Linked DNA regions of Pseudosulfitobacter pseudonitzschiae. The protein of the gene in region 1 interacts with the protein of each later gene in a pairwise test. Links are inferred from orthologs where the notes say so. Each region holds a gene or a part of one and is shown on either strand. Other genes may lie near its edges.

The links.
Region 2: the proteins of trkA (region 1) and SULPSESMR1_RS15260 interact in binary tests that used the Escherichia coli proteins (3 or more experiments, as listed by UniProt). The link is inferred for Pseudosulfitobacter pseudonitzschiae from one-to-one orthologs.

Annotation. Positions count from the first base shown.
Region 1 is NZ_CP022415.1:1,658,111-1,672,533, reverse strand. What follows is about bases 9,403-12,227. They hold trkA (Trk system potassium transporter TrkA), read left to right. Parts: upstream 9,403-10,039; coding sequence 10,040-11,416; downstream 11,417-12,227. Other genes in these bases: SULPSESMR1_RS08060 (TrkH family potassium uptake protein), read left to right, coding at 11,418-12,227; SULPSESMR1_RS08070 (hypothetical protein), read right to left, coding at 9,452-9,922. Also shown: SULPSESMR1_RS08115 (CinA family protein), read right to left, coding at 1-384; SULPSESMR1_RS08110 (phosphatidylglycerophosphatase A family protein), read right to left, coding at 381-884; tRNA dihydrouridine synthase DusB, read left to right, coding at 2,220-3,179; SULPSESMR1_RS08090 (two-component system sensor histidine kinase NtrB), read left to right, coding at 3,176-4,258; SULPSESMR1_RS08085 (response regulator), read left to right, coding at 4,261-5,625; SULPSESMR1_RS08080 (sensor histidine kinase NtrY-like), read left to right, coding at 5,763-7,961; SULPSESMR1_RS08075 (sigma-54-dependent transcriptional regulator), read left to right, coding at 7,958-9,367; more of SULPSESMR1_RS08060, read left to right, coding at 12,228-12,953; RNA chaperone Hfq, read left to right, coding at 13,097-13,336; GTPase HflX, read left to right, coding at 13,333-14,423. UniProt on the Escherichia coli protein: Part of the constitutive potassium transport systems TrkG and TrkH. May regulate the transport activity of TrkG and TrkH systems. Binds to NAD(+) and NADH.
Region 2 is NZ_CP022415.1:3,093,463-3,106,553, forward strand. What follows is about bases 862-3,660. They hold SULPSESMR1_RS15260 (PTS sugar transporter subunit IIA), read left to right. Parts: upstream 862-1,928; coding sequence 1,929-2,393; downstream 2,394-3,660. Other genes in these bases: lptB (LPS export ABC transporter ATP-binding protein), read left to right, coding at 862-1,069; hpf (ribosome hibernation-promoting factor, HPF/YfiA family), read left to right, coding at 1,323-1,886; SULPSESMR1_RS15265 (sulfotransferase family 2 domain-containing protein), read right to left, coding at 2,394-3,660. Outside these bases: lipopolysaccharide transport periplasmic protein LptA, read left to right, coding at 1-311; more of lptB, read left to right, coding at 311-861; more of SULPSESMR1_RS15265, read right to left, coding at 3,661-3,821; SULPSESMR1_RS15270 (DUF5927 domain-containing protein), read right to left, coding at 3,825-5,522; SULPSESMR1_RS15275 (glycosyltransferase family 2 protein), read right to left, coding at 5,519-6,529; SULPSESMR1_RS15280 (glycosyltransferase), read right to left, coding at 6,578-7,780; UDP-glucose 4-epimerase GalE, read right to left, coding at 7,770-8,756; UTP--glucose-1-phosphate uridylyltransferase GalU, read right to left, coding at 8,775-9,668; SULPSESMR1_RS15295 (glycosyltransferase family 2 protein), read right to left, coding at 9,815-11,047; SULPSESMR1_RS15300 (3-deoxy-manno-octulosonate cytidylyltransferase), read right to left, coding at 11,044-11,847; 3'(2'),5'-bisphosphate nucleotidase CysQ, read right to left, coding at 11,847-12,644; SULPSESMR1_RS15310 (ABC transporter permease), read left to right, coding at 12,763-13,091. UniProt on the Escherichia coli protein: Seems to have a role in regulating nitrogen assimilation.

The DNA.
Region 1 (14,423 bases):
GACCGTTTGCGTGGTGACGCCATCCGGCCCTGCCAGTCCGAAACACACACGCCCCTCGGGCTTGTGTTCCGATCCGCCGGGCCCTGCGATGCCGGTGATCGCCACGGCCAGTTGCGCGTGGCTCTGATGCAGCGCCCCTGTGGCCATCTCGGCGGCGATCTGCTCCGACACAGCGCCGTGCGTGTCCAGCGTGGATTGCGCGACGCCCAGCATTTCGACCTTGGCCGCGTTGGTATAGGTGACCATGCCGCGATCAACCACTGCCGACGATCCGGGGATGTCGGTCAGGGCGGCGGCCACCATGCCGCCCGTGCAGCTTTCGGCGGTGGCGATCATCATGCCGCGCGCCTTGGCGGCCTCTAGCACGCTGAAAGGCAGGCTCATCGCATCAACACCCCGTGGGTCAGCCCCGCCAGCAGCACAACGCCGATGGCGGCAAAAATACCGGCAATCACATCGTCCAGCATGACCCCCAACGGATCACCACGCCGGTCGGCGCGGCCCACCAGCCACGGCTTCCAGATGTCGAACAGGCGAAACAGCGCAAAGGCCGCTACCCAGCCCGGCCACATCGCCAGCATCGACACACTGTTGTTCATTGCCCCGATGGACAGCGGTAGCAGCGCGATCCACTGGCCCACAACTTCGTCTGCCACAATTTCCGACGGGTCGTGATCGGTTTTGCCCTTGGTCATCACGCCCGTGGCCCACCATCCGGCGACAAAAATCACCACTATGCCCGCAAGCAACAAGGGCCAGCCACCCGCGACATGCAGTAGCCACGCCCACGGCAGCGCCACCAGTGACCCCCACGTGCCGGATGCGGGGCGGATATAGCCGACGCCCAGAACCGTGCCGATCGCGGTTGCAAGTTTTTGTGTCATGTTTTCACCAATGTGCAGGTTGCCAGCGCTGCGATACCTTCGCCGCGTCCGGTAAATCCCAACTGTTCGGATGTGGTCGCCTTGACTGAAATGCGGTCCTCTACAATTTGTGTAATCTGTGCCATGCGCGTTCGCATCGCATTGCTGTGCGGGCCGATTTTGGGGTATTCGCAGACAATCGTGCAGTCGATGTTGCCGATGGAAAAACCGTTGTCGCGAGCCAGTTCGACCGCATGGCTCAGGAAGATATGGCTTGCGGCACCTTTCCACTGCGGATCGGAGGGCGGAAAATGCCGGCCGATGTCGCCCATTGCCAGCGCACCGTAAATCGCATCGGTTATCGCGTGCATGGCCACATCCGCGTCCGAATGACCCTTAAGGCCATGATCATGGTCGATACGCACACCGCACAGCGTCACATGATCGCCGTCATCAAAGGCATGTACGTCAAAGCCGTTACCCAGTCTGATGTCCATTGCGTCCCTTTAGTATGCGTGCGGCGCGATCAAAGTCGGCCGGATGGGTGATTTTCAGGTTATCCTCGTCCCCCGCAACGATGGCCACGTCAAGCCCTGCGGCGCGTGCAACTTCAACGTCGTCGGCAGCGTTGCCTGCATGGGTGGCGTGGGCGGCGGTGATGGCGGCGCGGTCGAACCCTTGGGGCGTTTGCGCACGGTACAGGCCGCTGCGGTCCTGCGTTCCCGTCACCCGCCCATTCACGCCAGTCCACAGCGCGTCGGTGACGGGCAGGGCGGGGGCGGCACCGGCAGACCCGTCCAGTGCTGCAATCACTTCGCTGATGGTGCGCGCGGTGACACAAGGACGGGCAACATCGTGAATCAGCACGCGGGTGATCGCCGGATTGGCAAGCGCCGCCAGCCCCGCGCGCACCGATGCCGCGCGGTCGGCACCGCCGGTGGTGCAGGTGATCCCGTCAAAATCCGCATCCGCGATGTCATCTTGATGCAGCACCAGTACGATATCGGTGATCTGCGGGTGGCTCAGGAACGCGTCCAACGTGTGGTCGATCACACGCTTGCCGTACAGCGGTTGCCACTGTTTGGCTACAGGGCCACCAGCACGCACGCCACGGCCTGCGGCCACGATGATGGCGGCGCATGTCATGGCAGAAAGCGGAGCGTGTCTATCATGGGTGATGTTTAGGCGTATTGGCGCGGGCTGGCAATTCGGCAGTTTGTGTGCTTAATTATTAGGCGAAGGTCGCGTGGCTGCGTGCAAAACGGTCATACAGGATTGAGGCTGGCCTAAGGGTCAGCTAGGTCGATTACACGCACAAGGATTAGGCATTTGTCCGAACACCACGACCCATTGACCATGATTGCACCGGTGATGCTGGCCCCGATGGCCGGAATCACCGACCTGCCGTTCCGCAGCTTGGTGGCGCGGTTCGGGGCGGGGATGGTTGTCTCGGAGATGGTGGCCAGTGTCGATATGCTCAACGCGCGCCCCGGCACCCGCGAAAAGGCCGAACTTGGTCTGGACCAGCAAGGCACCGCCGTTCAACTTGCGGGGCGCGAAGCAGCGCCTATGGCCGAAGCTGCGCGTATGGTCGAAGGGCAGGGCGCCGCGGTGATCGACATCAACATGGGCTGCCCCGCCAAGAAGGTCACCCAAGGCTATTCCGGTTCGGCGTTGATGAAGACACCCGACCACGCCCTGACCCTGATCGAGGCGGTGGTGAACGCGGTGAATATCCCCGTGACGTTGAAAACGCGGCTGGGCTGGGACGACGCGCTGCTGAACGCGCCGCAAATTGCCGCCCGCGCCGAAGCCGCAGGCATTCGCCAGATTGTCATTCACGGACGCACCCGATGCCAATTCTACAAAGGCCGGGCCGATTGGGCTGCGATACGGGGCGTCAAGGATGCGGTCGGAGTTCCGGTGATTGCCAACGGTGACATCGTGGACGTGGCCAGTGCGCGTCAGGCGCTGGATCAATCAGGCGGCGACGGCGTGATGATCGGACGCGGCGCGCAAGGGCGGCCATGGTTGCTGGCCGAAGTGGCCCATGCGCTTTACGGCACGCCAGCCCCCGCAGTGCCCACTGGGCAGGAGTTCGCAGAGATGGTGATGGGGCATTACACTGAAATGCTGGACTTTTATGGCGTGGTTCTCGGTCTGCGCGTCGCGCGCAAGCATTTGGGCTGGTATATGGACACAGCAGGCACGTCCGCCCCTCTGCGCCGCGCCGTGCTGACCGCCAAAACACCGGCAGAGGCGATACGCCTGTTGCCTAACGCACTGTCGGGCTGGACCGGACAGGTGGCCGCATGAGCCCCGCCGCAGACATCTGGGCATCTCTGCCCGTGCCCGCATTGTTGGTCGACGCAGATGACAGGATTCTGGAAATCAACGCCGCTGCCGAAGGGTTCCTGAATGTCTCGTCCAAATCGGTTGTGGGCGTGCCGCTGTGGGATCAGGTCAATGTGGATTCGCCATTGGAAGAGGCATTTGCCCGCGCCCGCACCTTTGAAACGCCGCTGTTCGTGAATGACGTCGACGTTGGCGGCGGGCAGCGCGCGCCGCTGCAATGCGGGTTGCAGATCGCGCCGCTTCAGGGGGCGCCAGGGCAGATGATCATGTTGATCAGCCCGCGCGAACTGGCTGGTCGCATCACCCAGCATGACAGCGTAAAGTCGGCGGCCAAATCCGCCATCGGCATGGCCGAAATGCTGGCCCACGAGATCAAGAACCCGCTGGCGGGTATCACCGGTGCCGCGCAATTGCTCAGCATGAGTCTGAGCAAGGACGATCTGGAACTGACCGACCTGATCGTCGAGGAAAGCCGTCGCATCGTCAAACTGCTGGAACAGGTCGAACAGTTCGGCAATCTCTCTCCGCCCGATTTCCGCGAAGTGAACATTCACGACGTGCTGGATCGCGCACGCCGTTCGGCTTTGTTGGGCTTTGGCGCGAATATGAAGATCATCGAGGACTATGACCCCTCGCTGCCGATGGCGCAGGGCGATCCTGACCAGTTGCTGCAAGTGGTGCTTAATTTGCTGAAAAACGCCTCGGAAGCGGCTGGCAAGGATGGCGGCACCATCCGTCTGCACAGCTACTTTGAACATTCTTTCCGCCTGCGCCGATCCGACGGTACGGGCCGGTCGCTGCCCCTGCAAATCGAGATCATCGACGACGGTCCCGGTCTGCCCGAAGCGATCAAGGCCGATGTTTTTGATCCTTTCGTTTCGGGCCGCGAAAACGGCACCGGCCTCGGGCTGGCACTGGTCAGCAAGATTATCTCGGACCATGGCGGGTCCATTTCGGTCACATCGGTGCCCGGGCGCACGGTATTCCGGTTGTCGCTGGCCCGCGCCCCCAAAAATAATAAGAGTGAAAAGGAAGTCTAGCTATGGACGGCACGGTTCTGGTCGCGGATGACGATCGCACAATTCGCACGGTTCTGACTCAGGCGTTGACGCGGGCAGGCTGCAAGGTACACGCCACATCTTCGCTGACAACGCTGATGCGCTGGGTGGGCGAAGGCAAAGGCGACGTTGTGATCACCGACGTGATGATGCCGGATGGCAATGGTTTGGAAATGTTGCCAAAAATTGGTCAGGATCGCCCAGGCCTGCCAGTCATTGTCATTTCGGCACAGAACACCATCATGACGGCCATTCAGGCCGCCGACGCCGATGCCTATGACTACCTGCCCAAACCGTTCGATCTGCCCGATTTGATGAAACGCACCGCGCGCGCATTGGAAAGCAAACAAAAGCGCCCGAGAATCCAGACAGCCGAGGATGACCGCCCCGACGATCTGCCGCTGGTGGGGCGCACGCCGGTGATGCAGGCACTGTACCGTGTGGTGGCGCAGGTGATGAACACCGATCTTCCGGTGCTGATCTGGGGCGAAAGCGGCACCGGCAAATCCCTGATTGCCAAGGCCATTCATGACTTCTCTGACCGGCGCACGCAGCCTTTTGTTGCGGTGACCCCTGCCGATCTGGTTGACCTTGAAGGCCCCGCACGGGTGATGGCGCGGGTGCGCGGCGGTACGCTGTTGATCGACGAGATTGGCGATATTCCCGATGAAATTCAGGCCCGCATCGTGCGTATGACCGATGCCACCGGCGACGAGGTGCCGCGCTTTCTGGCCACCAGCCAGACCGATCTGGCCGCCGCGATGGAAAGTGGTGCGGTGCGCAAGGATCTGTATTACCGGCTCAGCGGTGCCACGCTGCATGTGCCGTCGCTGCGCGAGCGGGTCGACGACATCCCGCTGCTGGCGCATCATTTTCTGGCGCGCGGCGAGAAATCCGGTGCCGCCCAGCGGACCCTGTCGGACGAGGCTGCCGAAGTTTTCCGCACCTATTCCTGGCCCGGAAACGTGCGCCAACTTGAAAACACCGTGCGCCGATTGGGGCTGACCAGCCGTCTGCCCGAGATTTCCGCCGCCGAGGTCAAACAGGCCCTTGGCAGCCAGCCCGAGATGGAGCCGCTGCAATCAGTGGGCGACACCGAAAAACTGGGCGCCTCGGTCGCACGTCACCTGCAACGCTATTTCGACCTGCACGGCGACATGTTGCCACCCGCAGGGCTGCATGGCCGAATCCTGCGTGAAGTCGAAGCTCCGCTGATCGAAATTGCGCTGTCTGCCACCGCAGGAAATCAGGCAAAAGCCGCCGAACTTCTGGGGATCAATCGAAATACCCTGCGCAAGAAGATCACAGACCTGGGAATACAGGTGACACGCGGTCGAAAGATGATGTAAAACTGCCACATCAAACCGTGGCCATCCGGACACTTTCGGGTCAGGACCACGATATATGGCGGTAGGTGCTTGCGGGCACCGCATCAACAGGTGGGTGCAGGGTGGCAACCCGGACACGGCAATCACGTTGGGCAACAATGGGGCGTTTGCGCCGCCAAAAGCGTGTGCGCAACGCCGCCACGCTGTCTTTGGTCATTCTTGGTCCGGCTCTGGCGCTGGGGACCTTCCTGATTTTGGGGCCGCTCGATCAGGGCACCAACAACATGTCGCTTCGGCTGATTCTGCTGGCCGACTTTGTTTACATCCTCGTGGTCGCGGCCTTGGTCATGAGCCAGGTCGCCCGTCTGATTGCCGCGCGGCGGGCCAAATCTGCGGGATCGCGCCTGCACCTGCGGCTGACCGGCGTATTTGCGCTGATGGCGTTAATTCCCACGGTGACGGTGGCGGTGTTCGCGGGGCTGACGGTGAACATCGGGCTCGAGGGCTGGTTTTCCGACCGCGTCAGCAATGTGGTGGGATCGTCGCTGGCTGCCGCCCAAGCCTATGAAGCCGAACAGAACGACGATCTGATCGAAGACGCACTTGCGCTGGCTGAATTCATCGACCGCATCCGTCAAACCGAACCGGGTCAAAGCGACATCGAAACCCTTGCTGCCGGTCAGCGCCAGATTCAACGCGGCCTGCGAGAAGCCTATCTGATTGATGGCACAGGAGAAATTAGGGCGCGCGGCGACAGATCCTATCTGTTTGATTTCGAAGAACCCGATCCTGACCAACTGGAACAGGCCCGCACCGACGGTGTGCTGGTGATCGAAGACTGGGCCAACAACGAATTCCGTGCGCTGGTGCCGCTGGCCACTTCGGTTGACCGTTTTCTTTATGTCAGTCGCGACGTCGACGGCGAAATTCTGTCGTTGCTGGATGAAACGCAGGAAACCGTGCGGCTGTACCAACAGCTTGAGGCCGACCGGGGGCGGGTGCTGTTCGAATTCGGCCTGCTCTATCTGGGTTTTGCCGTTATTCTGATCCTTGCCGCGATCTGGCTTGGGCTGTGGTTTGCCGAGCGGCTTTCGGGGCCGGTAGGCCGTCTGACTGGTGCGGCACAGCGTGTGGGGGCGGGAGACATGGATGTCCGCGTGCGCGAGGAAGAAGGCGACGACGAAATCGCCATGCTCGGGCGCTATTTCAACCAGATGACCCTGCAACTCAAGGCGCAGCGCGACACGCTGCTGGACAACACCCGCCAGATCGAACGCCGCCGCCGGCTGTTTGATTCAGTGCTCAGCTCGGTTACCTCGGGTGTGGTTGGGCTGGACCCCGAGGGGCGCGTTGCCTTTGTGAACCGCTCGGCCGAGCGGTTGTTGGACTGGCAGGAGAATAACCAATCAATGGCGCTTACGGTTGCGATTCCAGAGTTTGGTCCGCTTTTCAATGCGTTGAAAGCCAATCTTCAAGAGGTCAACCAAGGCGAGGTCAAGGTCAGCCGCAGTGGCCACCTTGAAAATCTGCTGGTGCGCATGGCCACGCGGCGCACCAATGACGGACGGCTTGAAGGTTATGTTGTGGCTTTTGACGACGTTACCGATCTGGTCAGCGCCCAGCGGATGGCTGCATGGGGTGACGTGGCCCGTCGCATCGCCCACGAGATCAAGAACCCGCTGACGCCGATCCAGCTTAGCGCCGAACGCATCAAGCGCAAGTTCGCCTCGAAAGTTGGCGAAGACAGTGACAGTCTGGAACAGATGACAGATGTAATTGTACGTCAAACCAACGACTTGCGGCGTATTGTTGACGAGTTTTCCAAATTCGCAAGGATGCCCGAGCCCGATCGGCAAAACCACGATCTGGTGCAACTTGTCCGTGATGCGGTTGTTCTGCAACACGCAGGCCAGCCGAACGTGACCATAGATGCCGATTTGCCGGATGCACCAATCAACACCGATCTGGATGCGACAATGATCGGTCAGGCGCTGACAAACCTTATCAAAAACGCCGGAGAAGCAATTGAAACGCTTGCGGAAAATGATCCACCGCAGGGGTTGGAACCGCGTATTCATGTCAGTCTGGAAATCCAGAACGCCCGCGCCATTATTCGGGTTGCCGACAATGGCGTTGGCCTGCCCGAAGACCGCGCGCGTCTGTTCGAACCCTATGTGACCACGCGGTCCAGCGGCACCGGGCTGGGCTTGCCGATCGTCAAGAAAATTATCGAAGAACATGGCGGTACGCTGGTTCTGGAAGACGCGCCCGTATTCGAGGGCCAAACCCATTTCGGCGCGATGGCGGTGATTGCACTGCCACTGACGCCGCAACGGAAAAAAAGTGAGGTAGCATGAGTGACATTCTGATTGTTGATGACGAACGCGATATTCGGGAATTGATTTCCGATATCCTCAAGGATGAAGGTTTTGCCACGCGACTGGCAGGCAATTCCGATGAAGCGATGAGCGCAATCAACACCGAAGCCCCCGCGTTGATGATCCTTGATATCTGGCTGAAAGACAGCCGGATGGACGGCATCGACATTCTCAAATCGGTCAAACGCGACAATCCGGATGTGCCGGTGGTGATTATTTCGGGCCACGGCAACATCGAGATCGCAGTCGCCGCGATCAAACAGGGCGCTTACGATTTTATCGAAAAGCCGTTCAATATTGACCAGTTGCTGGTGGTGATCCGTCGCGCGATGGAAACCTCGCGCTTGCGCCGCGAAAACCAAAGCCTACGCCGTCAGGACACAGGCCCGACCCAGATGATCGGTTCAAGTACGGCTTATAAAGGGTTGATTTCACATCTGGATAAGGTCACAAAATCCAATGGTCGTGTGATGCTGACCGGACCTGCAGGCTCAGGCAAGGAACTGGCCGCGCGTTATATCCACGCCAATTCCAACCGCGCCTCGGCCCCCTTTATCACGGTCAATTGCGCAGGCGTTGCCCCCGATCGCATGGAAGAAGTGCTGTTCGGCCGCGAAAGCGTTGCGCGTGGCGTCGAGCCGGGCTTGCTGGAACAGGCCCACGGCGGCGTGATCTATTTTGACGAGGTTGCGGATATGCCGCTTGGCACCCAGTCCAAGATATTGCGCGTGCTGGTCGACCAGCAATTTACCCGCGTCGGCGGCAACGACAAGGTGCGCGTTGACCTGCGGGTGATCTCCTCCACCAACCGCGATCTGGAACAGGCCATCGCCGCCGAGACCTTTCGGCAGGAATTGTTCCACCGGCTGAACGTGGTCCCCATCGCCGTGCCTTCGCTCGAGGATCGCCGCGAGGATATTCCGGTTCTGGCCGCGCATTTCATCGAAGATTTCAACAGCAGTCAGGGTCTGCCCAAACGCGAGATCAGCGACGAGGCGCAGGCTTTGTTGCAAACGATGGTCTGGCCCGGCAATGTGCGCCAACTCAAGAACCTGATCGAACGGGTGTTGATCCTTGGCGACGGCACCGGCCCGATCGAGGCGCGCGAACTGCCCGGCACCGAGGACACCGACAGCGGCGAAGAGGGGCGCGTTGTGCTATCCGGTGCACTGGCCACTTTGCCCCTCCGCGAGGCGCGCGAGGCCTTCGAACGCGAGTATCTTTTGACCCAGATCAACCGGTTCGGCGGCAACATCAGCCGCACCGCGAACTTTGTCGGCATGGAACGCTCGGCGCTGCACCGCAAACTCAAAAGCCTTGGTGTGGTTACATCAGCCAAGGCTGGCGCGCGGGTTGCGCATGTGGATGACGAGGTTCAAGACTAAGCCTCTTCATTTTGCCAGAAAAACTCCGGGGGAGCGCCGCAAGGCGCGGGGGCAGCGCCCCCGAACCCCGTCACAACGCAACGCCTAGCCCTGATTGACGATCTGGAAGCTGCCGTCGGAATTGCGGATCGCGCAGGATTTTGGCGTCAGCCGGGGCAGGGTGGCCGTCGCTGCCGGTGTTGCGGCCTGTTTTACCCCGTTCGGGCAGGCCGGAATACTGGCGGGCGAATAGCCACGGTCGGCCATGCACTGGTTTTCGACCCTTTTACGCAGGGGCCCGTTCACATCATAGGTGTATACTTCGCCGGGCAGATAATATCCGCCTGTCGTGGTGCACAAACCGGCAGAATTGCAGACGCGGCGTGCCGGAACATAGGTGGGTGGCGTGCGACGTATCTGATTGGCCACGGGCGCATCGCGCAGTGCCTGCACCTGACAGGCGGTCGTGTCGCGCTGGACGGTGGCCACTGGTGCGCCCGCCTTGTAATACAGCGTCAATGGCGCGCAGGCAGGCAGCGCAAGTGTCAGCAAGAGTGTGGCAAATCGCATTTTCATATGCCAAGACTGCCTTAAAACTGTAGGGTTTACAATTGAATTGACCCGGTTTCAGCCATCTGTCATGCAGATGTTTCCGATAACTGTGGTTGCGATTGCCAAAGGGGCAAGGAACGCATGAAGGTCATCATTTGCGGCGCGGGTCAGGTTGGCTGGCAGATCGCACGACACCTCTCGAATGAACGCAACGATGTTACCGTGGTCGACAGCGACCCCGATCTGGTGCGCCGTGCCACCGACACGCTGGATGTTCAGGGGGTTGCGGGCTATGCCAGCTATCCCAATATCCTTGACCGCGCCGGTGCGCGTGACGCCGACATGATCATCGCCGCCACCCATTCGGACGAGGTCAACATGGTCACCTGTCAGGTGGCCCATTCGGTCTTTGGCATCAATCGCAAGATCGCGCGGCTGCGGTCGCAGTCTTATCTGGATGCGATCTATTCCGACCTCTACCGCCGCGATCACATGCCGATCGACGTGGTGATCAGCCCCGAACGCGAGGTCGCCGCAGCGGCGTTGCAACGTCTGCACACCACGGCGGCCTTTGACACCGAACGCTTCATGGACGGCAAGGCGCATCTTCTGGGCATCACCATCGAGGAAGAATGCCCGGTGGTGAACACGCCTTTGCGCCAGTTGACCGATCTGTTCTCGACCCTGCGCGCAGTCGTGGTGGGGGTGCGCCGCGATGGCACATTGTTTACCCCCGAGGCCAAGGACCAGCTTTTTGTCGGTGACGATTGCTATGTCTTTGCCCATGTGGACGACGTGCCCCGCACGATGGAGATTTTTGGCAAGAAGCTGGCCAAGCAGGAGCGCATCATTCTTGTGGGCGGTGGCAATGTCGGTCTTGCCGTAGCCGCGGAACTGGAAAAGCGCACCCACCGTGTGCGCACCAAGATCATCGAGAAAAATCGCAAATGTGCCGAACGCGCGGCTGAAGCACTTGAGCGGACGATCGTGCTGAATGGCGATGGTCTGGATGTCGCCCTGCTGACCGAGGCAGGCGTGTCGCGTGCCGATGCGATGCTGGCCGTAACGGACGACGATAAAACCAACATGCTGGCAGCCGTGCGCGCCAAAACCGAAGGCTGCCCCTATGCCATCGCGCTGATCAACGACCCTACGCTGGTGCCGATGATGGGCCCCTTGGGGATCGACGCCTATATCAACCCGCGTGCAACCACGGTGTCATCCATCCTGCGCCACATCCGCCACGGGCGTGTGCGCTCGGTCTATTCCATCGGTGACGCCGAAGCCGAGGTGATCGAGGCAGAGGTGCTGTCGACCTCGCCGCTGGCAGGGCGCAAGATCGGCGAGATCGAATTTCCAGAAGGTGTGCTGGTGGGGGCCGTGCGCAAAGGCGGTGAAGTGATCCGGCCGGTGTCGTCCACCCGCATCGACGAAGGCGACGTGATTGCGATTTTCAGCCTGGCCAAGGATGTCCCCGAGGTCGAGCGGCTGATGCAAGTGTCCATCGACTTTTTCTGACATGATGCGCCCGTCCGACCTTCAGGACCGTATGTTGCAGCTGCCGCTGTTCTTGCTGATGTTCGGTGCCGCCTCTGCGTTCATGCTGGTGCCGGCGATCCACGGTTCGGTGATCCGTGAACTGGCCACGGCGCGGGCGTTTCTGTATTCCGCCGTGCTGGGCCTATTGTTGTTTGCGCTGATCGCACTGGCCCACGCAGGCCGGTCGCCGCGCCATGGCACGCTGGGCCCGTTGATGAGCCTTTTTGCCGCTTTCACCGTTCTGCCCGCCTTTCTCGCGGTCCCCTTTCACGAAGGTTTGGGCACCACCTCGTTTCTGAACGCTTATATCGAAATGGTCAGCTCGTTCACCACCACTGGCGCCACTCTGTTCGACACGCCGGGACGGCTGAACGACACGTTGAACCTGTGGCGTGCGCAGGTCGGCTGGATGGGCGGGCTGCTGATGTGGATTGCAGCCAGCGCCATTCTGGCCCCCCTCAGCCTTGGCGGTTTCGAGGTGACAGCCCGCGCCGAGCCGGGCCGCTATGATGAACGCAACATGCGCTATCGTCATGTCGAAGGGCGGGCGCGTCTGGTCAAAGTGTTCAAAGCACTGGTGCCGATTTATACGGGTCTGACGATCCTGTTGTGGATTTTGTTGATTGTCGGTGGTGACCGGTCGCTGGTGGCGCTGTGCCACGCGATGTCGGTGATGGCCACCTCGGGCATCTCGCCGGTGGGCGGGGCATCGGGTGCAGGGTCGGGCATAGGCGGCGAAATGGTGATGGCGCTGTTTATGCTGTTTGCCCTGTCGCGCATGACCTTTTCCACTGACACGGTCACATCCGACAGCGGCGGTCTGCTGCAAGACCCCGAGTTTCGCATCGGCATTGCGGTGGTGTTGGGCGTGCCGTTCATCCTGTTCCTGCGTCACTTTCTGGGCGCGATCGACGTGGGCGAACAAAACAGTCTTGTGGCTGCAGGGCAGGCGCTATGGGGGGCGGTTTTCACCGTTCTGTCCTTTTTGTCTACCACAGGCTTTACCAGCGCCTATTGGGAAACCTCGCAAAACTGGTCGGGTCTGGCAACGCCGGGGATGATCCTGATGGGGCTTGCGCTGATCGGTGGCGGCGTGGCCACCACTGCGGGCGGGGTCAAGTTGTTGCGTGTCTTTGCGCTCTATCAGGCCGGTCTGCGCGAGATGGAGAAACTGGTGCACCCGCATTCGGTCAGCAGCGGCAACACGGTCGGGCGTCGGGTGCTCAAGGGGGGCGCGTTTATCGCATGGGTGTTTTTCATGCTGTTCGCAATGAGTCTGGCACTGGTCACCACGGTTCTGGCGGGTCTCGGGGTAGAGTTCGAGGCCGCGATGACGATGGCCGTGGCCGCCCTGTCCACGACCGGCCCACTGCTGGAATGGGCCGGCGACGCGCCCATCCGCCTGCAAGAACTGGGACCGGCGGCAAAGTCGGTTTTTGCAGCAGCAATGGTGCTGGGGCGACTGGAAACGCTGGCGATCATTGCTCTGCTGACCCCTGATCTGTGGCGCAGTTGACGCACTGGGCAGCACCGTCAGCGGTGCCTCGCAGGGGATAATGTTTTTGGGCTGGAAACTCGGGCACTTGGCCTTCATACTCCGGGCAAATGAGGGATGGCTTGGTCCGCAAGCCTAATACAAGAAAAAAGGTAAGAACCGACATGGCTTCGGACAGACAGAACTTGCAGGATGCCTTCCTGAACCACGTGCGCAAAACAAAGGTGCCCGTGACGATTTTCCTGATCAACGGTGTGAAACTGCAAGGCGTGATCACTTGGTTTGACAACTTCTGCGTGCTGTTGCGCCGCGATGGTCAGTCACAACTGGTGTACAAACACGCCATTTCGACGATCATGCCCAGCCAGCCGATCAGCTTGTACGAGGGCGAAGACGCCTCTTGAGCAAACCTTCGTTTCAGGTGGATGACAGCGAAGGCCCCCGTTTCACACGGGCTTTTGTGCTGCACCCCGACATCAAATCCGACCGCGACCGCCGCGGCGCCGAACTGGCGTTGGCCGAAGCTGTGTCATTGGCCCATGCGTTGCCGCATCTGGAGGTGGTGGGCGATCTGGTCGTACCACTGCCCAAGGTGCATGCGGGCATGTTGTTCGGCAAAGGCAAGATCGAAGAACTGCGCGCCCGCTTCGAGGCGGACGAGGTTGAACTGGTGCTGGTCGACGGGCCCGTCACCCCTGTCCAGCAGCGCAACCTTGAAAAGGCATGGGGGGTCAAACTGCTTGACCGTACTGGCCTGATTCTCGAAATTTTCAGCGACCGTGCCGCCACCCGCGAGGGCGTGCTTCAGGTCGAGATGGCGGCGCTGAATTATCAACGCACCCGTCTGGTGCGCGCATGGACCCACCTCGAACGCCAGCGTGGCGGGCTGGGCTTTGTTGGTGGTCCCGGCGAAACCCAGATCGAGGCGGACCGCCGCGCAATCGACCTGCAACTGGTGCGCTTGCGCCGCCAGTTGGAAAAGGTCGTCAAAACCCGCACCCTGCACCGCGCCGCGCGTGCCAAGGTGCCGTTCCCGATTGTGGCACTGGTGGGCTATACCAACGCGGGCAAGTCCACACTGTTCAACCGGCTGACCGGTGCCAACGTGATGGCCGAAGATATGCTCTTTGCCACACTCGACCCGACCATGCGCCGCGTCGAACTGGACAACGGCCCCGAAATCATCCTGTCCGACACGGTGGGCTTTATCTCGGACCTGCCGACCGAACTGGTCGCCGCATTCCGCGCCACTCTCGAAGAGGTGCTGGCCGCCGATATCATTTGCCACGTGCGCGACATCTCGCACCCTGAAACAGAAGATCAGGCCGCAGACGTGCGCGAAATCCTGACCACGCTTGGCGTCGGCAACGAACGCCCGATGTTCGAGATCTGGAACAAGATCGACCTGCTGCCCGAAGCCGAGGCCGAGGCCGCCCAAGCGCGTGCTGCCCGCGATCAGGACATCATCGCCATCTCGGCTCTCAAGGGCAC
Region 2 (13,091 bases), 1.4 Mb from region 1 along the record:
ACGTCCTGATCGGTCAGGGTGAGATGCGCCTGACTGCGCAACGGGTGCTTGTTACCTATCGGTCGCAGAACGCGGGCATCGCCAAGCTTCAGGCCACGGGCGGTGTCACACTGGTGACCGGTGCGGATGCCGCCGAAGCGGATCGGGCCGATTACAACATCGACACCGGCGAGATTGAAATGACCGGCGACGTGCTGCTGACCCAAGGGGCTAGCGCGCTGACATCGGAAAAAATGTTTGTAAACCTGCGCACTGGCACCGCGCGCATGTCAGGCCGGGTCAAAACGATCCTGCAAACCGGAAACAACTAATGTCCGGCCCCGAACTGACTGTCGCAACCGCCGATTCCGGGCTTGATATCTCGCATTTGCGTAAATCCTATCGCAAGAAAGTCGTCATTCGCGACTTTTCCATGCATCTGGACCGCGGCGAAGTTGTTGCCTTGCTGGGCCCAAACGGGTCGGGCAAGACAACGACATTCTACTCGATTGCCGGTTTGGTCACTCCCGAGGCAGGCAGCGTCAAGGTTGACGGCACGGATGTGACCGCCCTGCCAATGTACCGCCGCGCCCAGATGGGCATTGGATACCTTCCCCAAGAAATGAGCATCTTTCGCGGCCTCAGCGTGCAAGACAACATTTCGGCGATCCTCGACATCACAGAATCACACCGCCACAAACGGCGCGAACGTCTTGAAGAACTGTTGTCGGAGTTTTCAATCGAACACCTGCGGCGCGCGCCTGCGCTGGCCTTATCCGGCGGCGAACGCCGCCGCGTCGAAATTGCGCGCTGTCTGGCCGCGAATCCAAAGTTCCTGTTGCTGGATGAACCCTTTGCCGGAGTCGATCCGATCAGCGTGGGCGACATCCGCCATTTGGTCGCCGACCTGAAGAAACGCGGCATCGGCGTGCTGATCACCGACCATAACGTACGGGAAACGCTAGAGATTGTCGACCGCGCCTATATTTTGCACGAAGGCAAGGTGCTGATGTCTGGAACCCCGGCAGAGGTGGTCGAGAATCAGAATGTACGCCGCGTTTATCTTGGCGAAAATTTTCGCGTTTCTTAGCCGATTAAAGTGACTTGTCGGCAAAACTTCACCCATATCACGGCGCTTTTGATTGACAGCAGCAGGTGTTTGAGCGCTCAATAGGGCATGGCAAAAGCGCTTTCTGAGACTGCTGTGACCTGCGCCTTGAGCAATCAAGCGACGATGCTGCATCTCAACGCTTTGCCTTTTCCCGAGATCCAGATCTAGGCCCGCGACGGGCCCCAAGTGGCCTGTCGTCGCCTGTCCGGATCCCTAACCGTGAGGAGAGACAATGCGGTACCAAATCAGCGGAAAACAGATCGATATCGGCACAGCACTGCAAACACATGTTCAAACCGAATTGGGCGCAGCGGTCGGAAAATATGCCGAACGCCCCACTGATGCACAGGTAGTCTTCTCAAAATCCGGTCACGAGTTTGTCTGCGAGGCAACCGTTCACCTGTCCACAGGGCTGACTGCCACCGCCAAGGCACGCGGCACAGAAATCTATGCCGCTTTCGATGCCTGTAGTGAGAAAATGGAAAAACAATTGCGCCGTTACAAGCGTCGTCTGAAGGACCATCACAAGGATCGCCCTGTGCCGGTTGAACTCTTTGGCGCTTCCTCCTATATCCTCGCTTCCGAGGTGGATGACACATCACCCGAGCCGGATTCGCTGCAACCGATGATCGTGGCGGAGATGGAGACCAAGATACAATCGCTAAGTGTTGGCGAGGCCGTGATGCAGATGGAACTGGCGGGTGCGCCTGTTCTTGTATTCCGGAAAGATGGACAGGATGGGTTGAATGTCGTGTATCGCCGCGAAGACGGCAATATTGGCTGGATTGATCCATAAGAGTTAACGGCGCAAGAGCGCCAGAGAGCAGTGCGAGCCAAAATGGAATTTGCAAAGCTTCTGAAGCCGGAGGCCGTCAAGGTGTTAACCTCGGCCTCCAGCAAGAAACGTCTGTTGCACGAGATTTCTGATCTCGCGCACAGCGCTTACGACTTGAACGCTGGCCATGTGGTCGAAGCCCTAATGGCACGCGAAGCGCTGGGGCCCACCGGTGTCGGCCGTGGCGTGGCCCTGCCGCATGCGCGGCTAGATGGTGTGAACGAAGTGGTCGGGGTCTTTGTGGTGCTGGACAAACCCATCGACTTTAATGCGGTGGACCGTCAGCCTGTCGACATCGCCTTTGCCCTGTTTGCCCCCGAAGACGCGGGCGTTGAGCATCTTAAAGCATTGGCATTGGTGTCACGTACCCTGCGCGATTCCTCAATCTGCACTAAACTGCGGGCAAATCATGACGCCAGCACGCTTTACACAATCCTGTCCGAAGCGCAGTCAGCCCAAGCCGCCTGATCAAGCCCAGCGCGAGAAACCGAACATCATATAATCCCGCTGATAAACATCTGACGCCAGCGATTCGATGCTGTCATCGTAAATGTCTTTCAACGTGAACGGTCCGGGTTCCGACACCTGCGGCACCTCGGGTATCTGCGTCACACCCACCTGCGCCGCAAGTTGGCCCAGCTCGGACAAAAGTTCATCTTCGCGGATGATACGATCGGGCAACACAAACTCGCCGAATCCCTGAACGGCCTGCGCCTGCGTGCACCACGCAGCATCGACGCGAATCGCGGTTTGGCCTGCAAGGTTTCCCTTGAGAAAGTTCAAGAAAGCCGTGAAGGCGCGATGGTGTGCCGTACGATCATAACTTGCGTCGGGCGCCCCCTCAGGTAAGGGCAGCCCATAGCGGCGGATCAATGTTTGGCGCAAGGCATCATAACATGCAGGCCCGGGATTCAGGATGCGGTGGCAGAACGCATGGTGCGCCCGCGCCACCGGATGGCGCAGCACTGTAAAGCTGCGGTGCCCGCGATTGCGGCGCTTCCATTGGCGCAGGTCTTTTTGGTTCATCTTGCGCAGCAGTTCATCCGCGCCGACACCGTCCACCGCAGCCAGCCAGTCGAATATCTGATCCTCGGGTCCGCTGCGCATCGGCAGATACAGCAACGGCGTCTTGGCTGCCGCGACATATGTCGGGATCACAGGTCCACGGCGCGGCTCGAAATTGGGCGTGCGGGTCAGGTTGAACCGGTCCAGACTGTTCAACGCCTGCGCCATTTCGTCTGCATTGGTCACCTTTTCGGTGATCGGGCTGGGGTTTTGCTTTTTCAGGCTTTGATCCAGCCCCTGCAAACGACTATCGACGCCCAAGTAGGCGGCGAGACCGTTCATAACCTCGACGCTTTGCAGATCTTCGTAGGCCACGTAAAACGCGGTCTGCCCTGACACTTGCAGCCGGTTCATCAGCGTCACCTGAAATCGTTGCAATGCTTCAAGGTGGGCCTCGAACTCGACCGAATCAAATTCGGCAGCGCCTTCTTTGCGACGTTTGAGGTCCGTCAGCTTCCACTGCCCTGTCGCCTGCGCAATTTTCCAAGACACGTAGCTGTCAACCGGATTGCGGGTCAGCACGATCTTGGCGCATTTCGGATCGTCCACCACTGCATCAAAGATGCGTGGATCGTGGTCGTGGAAATACCGGAACCCGCCCAGCCCGTCAGATTCCTTGCGGATCACCTTGATCAGCCCGTTGGGGTCAGCATCACGGGCGGCCTGTGACACGCCAAGGATCCCGGTCACATTGGGATAGCCGATGAAATGCGGATTGAACGCCTCGCCGTGGCAGGTGATGCCATCGAATGCGTTCAGGTTCGTTTCAAGAAAGTTAGAGCCAGTGCGCATCTCTGCGAACACCACGAAATAGTCGAATTTCTGCGCCATCGTTTATCTTACCAAATAGGGTTTTCGCGGGGCTTCGGGTTGTGTTTCGACCGTGCGCTCGACCGGAAAATCGCCCATCAGATAGGGGTGCATCCCTTGATTCTTCAGGTTTTGAAGGAACTGGCCAAAGCCGTTCAGGTCCACCATCTTCGGCACCTCGGACAGACGGCGCTGTTGGGTCGGGCCGATTTCATCCAAAATGCCCTGCAGGGGCTCCATCGGGGCCTCGATGAATTCGGCCATCATCCAGATACGCACCCGCGCCTTGGTAAAAGGAGAGCGCAGCACGTTCAAAAAATCACTTTCGATCTTTTGCAATGCAGCGGCCTCTTTTCGGATGTCCATAAAGTTGCGGTTCGATCGGAACAACGGCACCGCCCACGCGCCACTGATCACCGAAATCTGCGCGTTGGGATCTTTGGCCAAACGCCAGTTGATCGCCTGATTGTCTGCGGGGCCGAACTGAAAACACTGCCGCTCGCCCCGCGTGTTCCAGATCAGATTGGTCAGAAATGCCGCCGCGTTATAATCGCGCAACTTCGGTGCCTCACCCAATGCGCCGTGGATCGTGGTCTGGCCTTCGGCGAAATGGGCACGGTCCGGTGCGAACAGATGGCCATGCACCCGCGCACCTGTGGCCTTGGCCAGCCACGGATCGAAATTTTCGAACACTTCGGTAAAACCGCAGAACACCGAATAGGGCGCGGCTGTCACGCCGTTTTCCCAATCCTCGTTGGGAAAGCGGCTTTGCATATACAGACCCGGGCGGCCACGTGTCCGCCGGTCCACCGCCTTGGCAAAGATGCGGTCGATCTTGCCGGGGTTCGGCTCTGTCCGCTTCATCGCACCTGCGGGGTCAGTCAAAAATGCCTCGTATAGACGGTCGGCGTGGGGCCAGATCTTGCGGGCGACAAAGCAATCGGACCGGCGCAGCAATTGCAGGTGGTCGTCATAGAAAATATGCGGCTTGCCCTGAAAGTCGAACTTGGACAGGGTCAACGACCGGCTTTCGATCTTGATCGAATATTGCCGTGCAAGCGTCTGGAAATAGCTTTCATCAGGAATCCAGACTTGACGGAAATACCTGTCATACTCGGCGCGATCCGGATCTTGCAGTATCGCCGACAGGGTCTGACGCGTCAGACACCACCATTGCGACCCCATGTGCGGAGTCAACCCGTTGGGAATCTTGCGCCGCAGCCGGAATATGCGCTGAAACTCGACGTATTTATCGAACAAAAACCGGTGACGCTTCCACGAAAAGGGGAACCGCAGGGTAAAGCGTTCATGGTCCAAACCACCCACCGTCCACGGCACATCGGCGGTAGTGGCACTTTCGATGAAATCGGTTTGCGGGCGCGCCTCAAGGTATTCGATCAGCTCTTCGACGGGGCGCAGCGGCAGGCAAGACCCGGAGGCCAAATAAACGTGGCGCACCTGACGAAACCGCTCCAGCATCAGCTCTGACGCGGATTGCGACGCGGCCACGATGCCCCAAGTGCCCCACTCACAGCGATAGCGCGTACTGAATTCGACATCCTTTATATCCGCCAAGGAAGCCACGAACAGCTCGTAGGTTTTGCGCGGCACGCTTTTGTCGACATGGATCACCACCGGACAGCCCGCAGCAGCCCAGTGCCGCGCGGCCTGTTCGGCACGGCCAAGTGCTGTGTGGACCAACATGATGATCCCAACGGTCATGCCCAGTTGCCTTTCGACATCAGGCCCAAAATCTCAAGCTGTCGCCAGTTGATGTATTTCTCGGACCATTTGCACCAAAGGTCGGGATCGTCCTTCAGGCTTTCGGCATAGGCTTTGTATTCGACTGACGCGCTATAGTGCTGGCCACGGCTCAGTTCTTCTGCGGCTTTGGATGTGAACGTATCAAGGAACTTGGCGTGCAACAGCACACCGCTGGCCTTTTCGCCGCCCCATTCGTCATAGACCTGATTCAACCCGCGCGGCAACAGCATATGGGTCGAACTGACATAGGCGTATTTCTTGTCCCACTTGACCAAAGGCACCTTGTTCAACGCAGGCGCATTCTCGGGTTGGTCGGAAAAAAACGCGCGCGCACGCGGGCCGCCCTGTATCCACAGGTTGCCGAACTTCCGGTTACGCGACATCACGTAGTTACCGCTGTCGAACCAGCCTGCGATTTCGATCGGGTTCTGTCCCGGCTGATATGGATGCGCGTCCAGCCGCCCCTTGGGGTACATATCCAAGAGCATGGCGCTAAAGGATTTGATCGAAGACGCATCCAGCCAGTCGGTCAGCGCGCGCAGCGGACGCGTGTCGCAAAACGGATAGATCAGGAATTCATCGGGATCGACTGTCAGGCACCAGTGCCCGTGGGCATATTTCATCTGCAACCAGTTCAGCCAGTCGACGCCAAATCGGGATTTCTTGTAGCTGGCTTTCGACGACCATACTGACACATCGCTTTGATCGGCCAGATACTCTGCCGAACCATCTGTGCTGTCATTGTCCACGATCAGGAAATGGTTAACCCCTTGATCGCGATAGTAATCCAGAAAGTACGGCAGGCGGATTTTCTCGTTCCGCTGGGTCGAGAACAGCAAGATGTCATTGGGGCGGATCACGCTTGTACGGTCGGCCACACGGGACAGTTCACGACGTTTTCGAATGGCGCGGATACGCCATCGCTTGCGTTGCAACCTGAGTCTGTATGACTGCCAGACGCCCAAACTGTTTGCCCTCTCCCCGCCGGAAAATATCCGACCCCTATGCGCTTATCAAAGCGATCTTAATACAGTGTTGAAGTGATCGGACCAGTCCGGCGCCTGAAAAGCTAGCTTTTTCCGAACCTGTGGCCCTGCTCCAGCCATTATTTTTATCGTGTTTTCCCACAGATACCGATCATCGACTGGCGCGTAAACGGGAATATTTCCAAGGATTTCTCGAATTACCGCCAAATCATTCGCGAGCACTGGCACCCCCAGGGCTGCGGCCTCAACCGGAGGCAGGCCATAGCCTTCGGCGAAGCTGGGAAACAAGAGTCCGCACGATCCGGCCATAAGGGCCGCAACAGCGCCGTCCGACAGGCCCGCGCGCTCAATCACCTTGCCGTCAGTACGGGCATCCAGACGGGCAAATACTGCTTCGTTGTTCCAGCCCCGCGCTCCGCAAATCAACAGCGTCGGGGCATCGGCACCCATCGCGTCCCACAAGTCCAACAGCAGCGCGTGGTTCTTGCGTGGCTCAATAGTACCGACGCTGATGAAATACGGCGCAGGGGGCAACAGATCGGCAGGCACCAGATCGGGCTGTGGGGTGGTCAGGTCTGTTCCCAGATGGGCGACAATACCTTCAGGCACAGCCCCCCACTGTGCCATCACCCGCGCCGCCCGCTCCAGCGTATCGGCGGAATTGCAGATAATCACATCGGCACAGGCCTGCATACGCCGCATCTTGGCACGAAAAGGCTCAATCGTCTCGACGCGCTGATACTGCGGAAAGTCCAACGGGATCACGTCGTGAACAAAAACCGCTGTGCGCCCGCCCATGCCTGCTGCTGCGCGCAGCACGCGGTCGGTCAGGTTGGAGTGGCCTGTGTTCAGATAATTGGTGCCTTGCGGCAGGTGCCTGCGCAGCATCGCAGCCAGCCCGCGCGGCAGCGTCCGTGCAACCGACAACCTGCGCGCATCGGCAAGCGCCACCCGTTGCACATCTGTCAGCCCCTGCGTCAAACGCGACAGCAGGCCGGGAGCAGACCAAGCCACTGCGCCGTCCAGCCGTTGTGCCAGCGCCAACATTCCCCCGCGATCCAACAGCAAATACCCCAGCGGCGTACGCACCAACGCAAAGGCAGGCACATCATCACCCACCAACCTGCGCAAATAGGCCATCTCGACACGATCCACACCCGTCAAAACACGCCCGGCCCGACGCACAAGTCGCGTCAGATCCAGCAGGCGCGCTGGCGGGTTATTTGTCAAAGTGCCCAGTTTGGTGCCATCTCCATGCATCGGCGATCATGGTGTTCAGATTTGATCGGTCGGGCTTCCAGCCCAGTTCCGCCTTGGCGCGGGACGAACCCGACACCAGCTTGGTTGCGTCACCCGCACGCCGCGCACCTTCGTTGATCGGCACCGCACGGTTGGTTACGGCGCGCGACTGGTCAATAACCTCGCGTACAGAAAAGCCGCAGCCGGTGCCCAGATTGAACACCCGACTGCCTTTGCCATCCTGCAACCACTTCAAACCCAGAACATGCGCATCCACCAGATCGCAGACATGCACGTAATCACGGATGCAGGTGCCGTCGGGTGTATCATAATCGGTGCCAAAGATGGTCAGTGCGTCACGTTTACCGTCGATGGCATCCAGCATCAGCGGGATCAGGTGCGTCTCGGGCTGATGGAATTCGCCTACCTCGCCTTCGGGGTCGGCACCAGCCACATTGAAATAGCGATAGATCACATGGCGCAACCCGTGCGCCGCCTCAAAGTCGCGCAGGATGTCTTCGATGGCACGTTTGGACGCGCCATAGGCGTTGATCGGATACTGATCACTGTTTTCGTCCAACACCACATTGTCCTGATCGCCGTAGGTGGCGCAGGTAGAGGAGAACACAAAATTCATACAGGCTGCATCAACTGCCGCCTCGATCAGGTTCAGCGAACCGCCGACATTGTTGCGCCAGTACCGGCCCGGCTGCGACATGCTTTCGCCCACCTGACTAAGGGCGGCAAAGTGCATGACTGCAACGGGTTCATATTTGGCAAAAACTTCATCCAGCCGCGTCCGGTCAAGCAAGTCGCCCTTTTCAAACGGGCCAAACTTGACCGCATCCTGCCAACCGGTCACCAGATTGTCGTAGGTGACTGGCACAAAGCCCGCCTTGCGCAGTGCCTTGCAGGCGTGCGCCCCGATATAGCCCGCACCGCCTGTTACCAATACGTGATTGTCCAATTGCACCCCCGGCCCGCGTTATTCTGCGGCCTTATCCATGTTCACAATGTCACGGATGTACGCATAAAGATCATCCCGCAATTCCTCACGCGCCAGACCAAAGGAAACCGTGGCCTGAAGGAAGCCGGACTTGGACCCACAGTCAAAGCGCTGCCCGCGAAAACGGAAACCGTACACAGCCTTGTCCTGCGAGATTTCGTCCGCAATAGCGTCGGTCAGCTGGATTTCACCACCCGCACCCGATTTGATCCGGTTAAGGTTGGACAGAACGTTCGGGGACAGGATGTAACGGCCAATAACCGCCAGATTGGACGGGGCGGTTCCGGGCGCAGGTTTTTCGACCATGCTTTTGACCTTGACCAGATCGCCCATGTCTTCGCTGGTTTCTAGGACCCCATAGGAAGAAGCCTTTTCGGGCGGCACTTCCATTGCGGCAACAATACTGCCACCGGTCTCCTCATAGGCCTCGACCATCTGCTGCAAGCAGGGCTTTTCGGCGGCGATGACATCGTCGGGCAGGATCACGGCAAAGGGTTCATTACCCACCAGACGGCGCGCGCACCAGACCGCGTGACCAAGACCCAGCGCCTTGTGCTGGCGGATATAGGCGATGGCGCCCGAATCCATGTTGGTGCCCTTAAGAATTTCCAAAAGCTCGGTTTTGCCTTTTTTGCGCAGCTCTTGTTCCAACTGGGGCGCGTGGTCAAAGTAATCCTCAAGCGCGCCTTTGCCACGCGAGGTAACAAAAATGAATTCTTTAATACCGGCAGCCCGTGCTTCGTCGATCGCATATTGGATTAGCGGACGGTCGACCAATGTCATAATTTCTTTTGGAACCGATTTTGTCGCTGGCAAAAAACGTGTGCCCAAACCCGCCACCGGAAAAATGGCTTTAGTTACTTTTTTTCTCATACTTAGTTCCCATAATGTTCGCACAGGCTGGCGTCGGTTGAAGTAACATAACAGATACGAGAATTGCGCCGTTAACCCAGCCTCGCCTTATGTCCGCCCTGTGCAATTGACCAGCTATTCAAATTCTGCACGAATTCCCACCTCTTTTAAACAGCTCCACCGCGAATTGCCGCAATTCTCGAAACTTCTGCGGAGAACCGCTTAGCAAAGCGCCACGGGCGCAACGCGGACTGGTTGCGATCGCTTTTTCCGAACAGGCCTCCGCACTGTTCCCAATATCCGTCCGGATGAAAACATGCCTGATGATACAACGCCGTATGTGTCAAAATGATCAAGGTGACCACTTGGTTGTCTTTCACCCTACGCACTGCGTCTGTGCGCGCCTTGGCCGCGCCAAAACTGCGAGTTGCGATGTAGGTCGGTGCCTTCGTCAAAGGTGCGATTCGCTTGAACGGAGCATTGGGCACATCGGCAACAAAGCCATCGCCCAGTCCCCGTGAAATGCCCTGCCCGTAACCCTGATCCAGCCGTGCGATCAACGTGGTAACGGCGTGAGGTTCGATATGGCCGCTGACCATCAGACGGATGGCACGCCCACGCTCGGATTTCCGGATAGCGCGCCAGTGATCAAGGCGTTTTTCGCGGGGAATAAATTTACGCTGAAACACGGCCCAACTGGCCCCGATGTCGAACAGGTCGGTCGGCACACGGTCGGCACGGCGCAGTTTGTTTGCGGCAAAGCCGTGATGCACCTGCGCTCGCGGCACAATGGCACAGGCGTGCCCTGCCTTGGCCAGTCGCATGTTCAAATCGGTTTCATCCAGAAAATAGTGATAGGCAGGGTCAAATCCGCCCAACTCCACCAGCACATCGCGGCGCACCGCCATATTGGTGCCTTCGGTCTTTGCGGCCCTCTCGGACGTGGGCTGCACCACAACCGGGTCCAGCCCCGAGACAGGCAAATCCATCGTCTCGCCCGTCGCGTTCAGCGTGCGGCCCTTCCACTGATAGGAAATCCCGTTGCGACCGCGCACGTATCCGCCCGCAACCACGACACCACCCTGCTGCATCGCCTGTGTCAGATGGGTCAGCCACGTAGGTTCCGGCACCGCATCGTCATCGACAAAGGCCACGATGTCGCCCGCTGCGGCCGAAATACCCACATTGCGCGCCGCCGATATATTCGCCTCGTCAAACCCAATAATCTTGATCTGTTTGGCAAATGGCAGCGCTTCCGCCGCTGCAACGCCTGCGGGGTCTGCCACCACCACAATCTCGAACGGATCATAGTGCAGTTGCATACATCCCGTCAGACATAGGCTTAGCGCATCCGGTCGACCGCGGCTAACAATAACCACGCTGACCGGCAGTTGGGTCATTCCAGACCCATTTCAGCCATCATTTTCTCGATGCGGGGCACGTCTTCGGGGTTGTTCAGCTCCCAGAACTGGCGTCCGCGTGCATCGACTTCGACACATAAAACCGCGCCGCCACTTTCCATAAAGCGCAACTGCTCCAACCCTTCTAGTTGCTCCAGCGGGCCAACTGTCCAACCGGGATAGGCCGCCAACGCCGCCGGGCGATATGCATAGACACCAACGTGGTGAAACACCGGTGTCTCGGCAGCATCATCCGCGAAACTCGTGCCAATATAGGGGATCACTTCCTTGCTGAAGTACAGCGCCTTGCGGTTGCCGTCGAAAACCGCAGTAGTGCCACCAACGCGGCCCGCTTTGCGATCCACCAAAAAGCCGTTCAACGTCGCACCGTCACAGCGCAAAACCGGCGTAGCGATGTCGGCATCCTGCGAGGCCTGCATTGCCTCGATCAGCGCCTCAACGAACCAGGACGGCGTCAGGGGCGCATCGCCTTGAAGGTTCACAACCACATCATAGCCACCGCCCAAAACCGCATGCGCCTCGGCGCAGCGTTCGGTGCCATTGGCGCATTCGGGCGCTGTCATCACGACCTCGGCCCCGAAAGCCTGCGCAGTTTGCGCGATCCGGTCATCATCCGTGGCCACAACCACGCGGTCCACACCTTGCACCGACATGGCTGCGCGCCAGCTGCGTTCGATTAACGTGGACGCAACGCCGCTGGCCCCTGTCAGCGCCACCAAAGGCTTGCCGGGGTAGCGGGTCGAAGCGTAGCGGGCAGGGATGACAACCAGAACCGACATCAGGCGGACTTCAACGCCACTGTAGGCGAGTAGGCGATAAAGAACGGGTTTTCATAGCCGTCTTTGCCATAGGTCAGATCGCTGTGGTCATCAAAGCGCACAACCTTGCCGCCCGCGCCCAAAAGAACGGCGTGTCCTGCGGCGGTGTCCCACTCCATCGTGCGGCCCAGACGGGGATACAAGTCTGCTTCGCCTGTGGCGATCAGGCAGAATTTCAGCGACGAACCGGCAGAAGTCATGTCTTTGACAGCGTATTTGTTGATGTACTCGTCGGTTGCCTGATCGCGGTGCGATTTCGAAGCCACAATCATCAGCGCATCATTGTCCGGCTTGGATACGGTCAGGGGCGTCAACGAACCTATAAGATCTTTTTGAAAGGGGCCTGCTTCTTCAACAGCCTGGCCATTGGCCTGCGTAAAGAACATCCGATTCTTGGCAGGGGCATAAACCACGCCGCGTGTCGGCTTGCCGCCTTCGATCAATGCAATGTTCACAGTAAAATCGCCGCGACGGTGGACAAACTCCTTGGTGCCATCCAGCGGATCGACAATCAGAAATGTGTCGCCCGAGGTGTCATGAGTGGCCGATTGCTCCTCGGTCACCAGCATCACGTCGGGAAAGGTTTCGCGCAAACCGTCCGAGATGATCGCATCGGCAGCTTCATCGGCGGCGGTTACGGGGCTGTTGTCCGACTTGGTTTTCACCTCGAAATCGTCAGCCTCGTAAATCTCCATGATCTTGTCGCCCGCCTCAAGCGCCAGCCTGCGCATCAATGGCACCAATGTCTCGTAGTTCATGAAATTGTTCCCTTGCTCGGCCCAGATTGAAATGCGTGCGGTATCACCTTATGGTGTGGAGGTAACGGAACGGCAAGAATTCCCTGCGACTTTTGCACCATCAGAGGCACAACGGCACATGTTCCAATCTACGCGCAAGCCGCAGTCAGGCTTTGGCACAGCGATCCTGATAGCCGAACTGGTTTATCATTCGATTGTGCGAAACGTCCGCAAGACGCACAACAATGCATTTATGGCCATCGGCATGAACATGCTACAGGCCGTGATCTTTGTGTTGGCCTTCTATGTGATGTTCTCGGTTCTGGGTTTGCGTGGCTCCGCGCTTCGCGGCGATTTTCTGGTTTACATCATGTCGGGGATCTTCCTTTACATGACCCACACTAAAACGCTGGGCGCGGTCGTAGGCTCGGAAGGGCCGGCAAGTCCGATGATGCAACACGCGCCGAT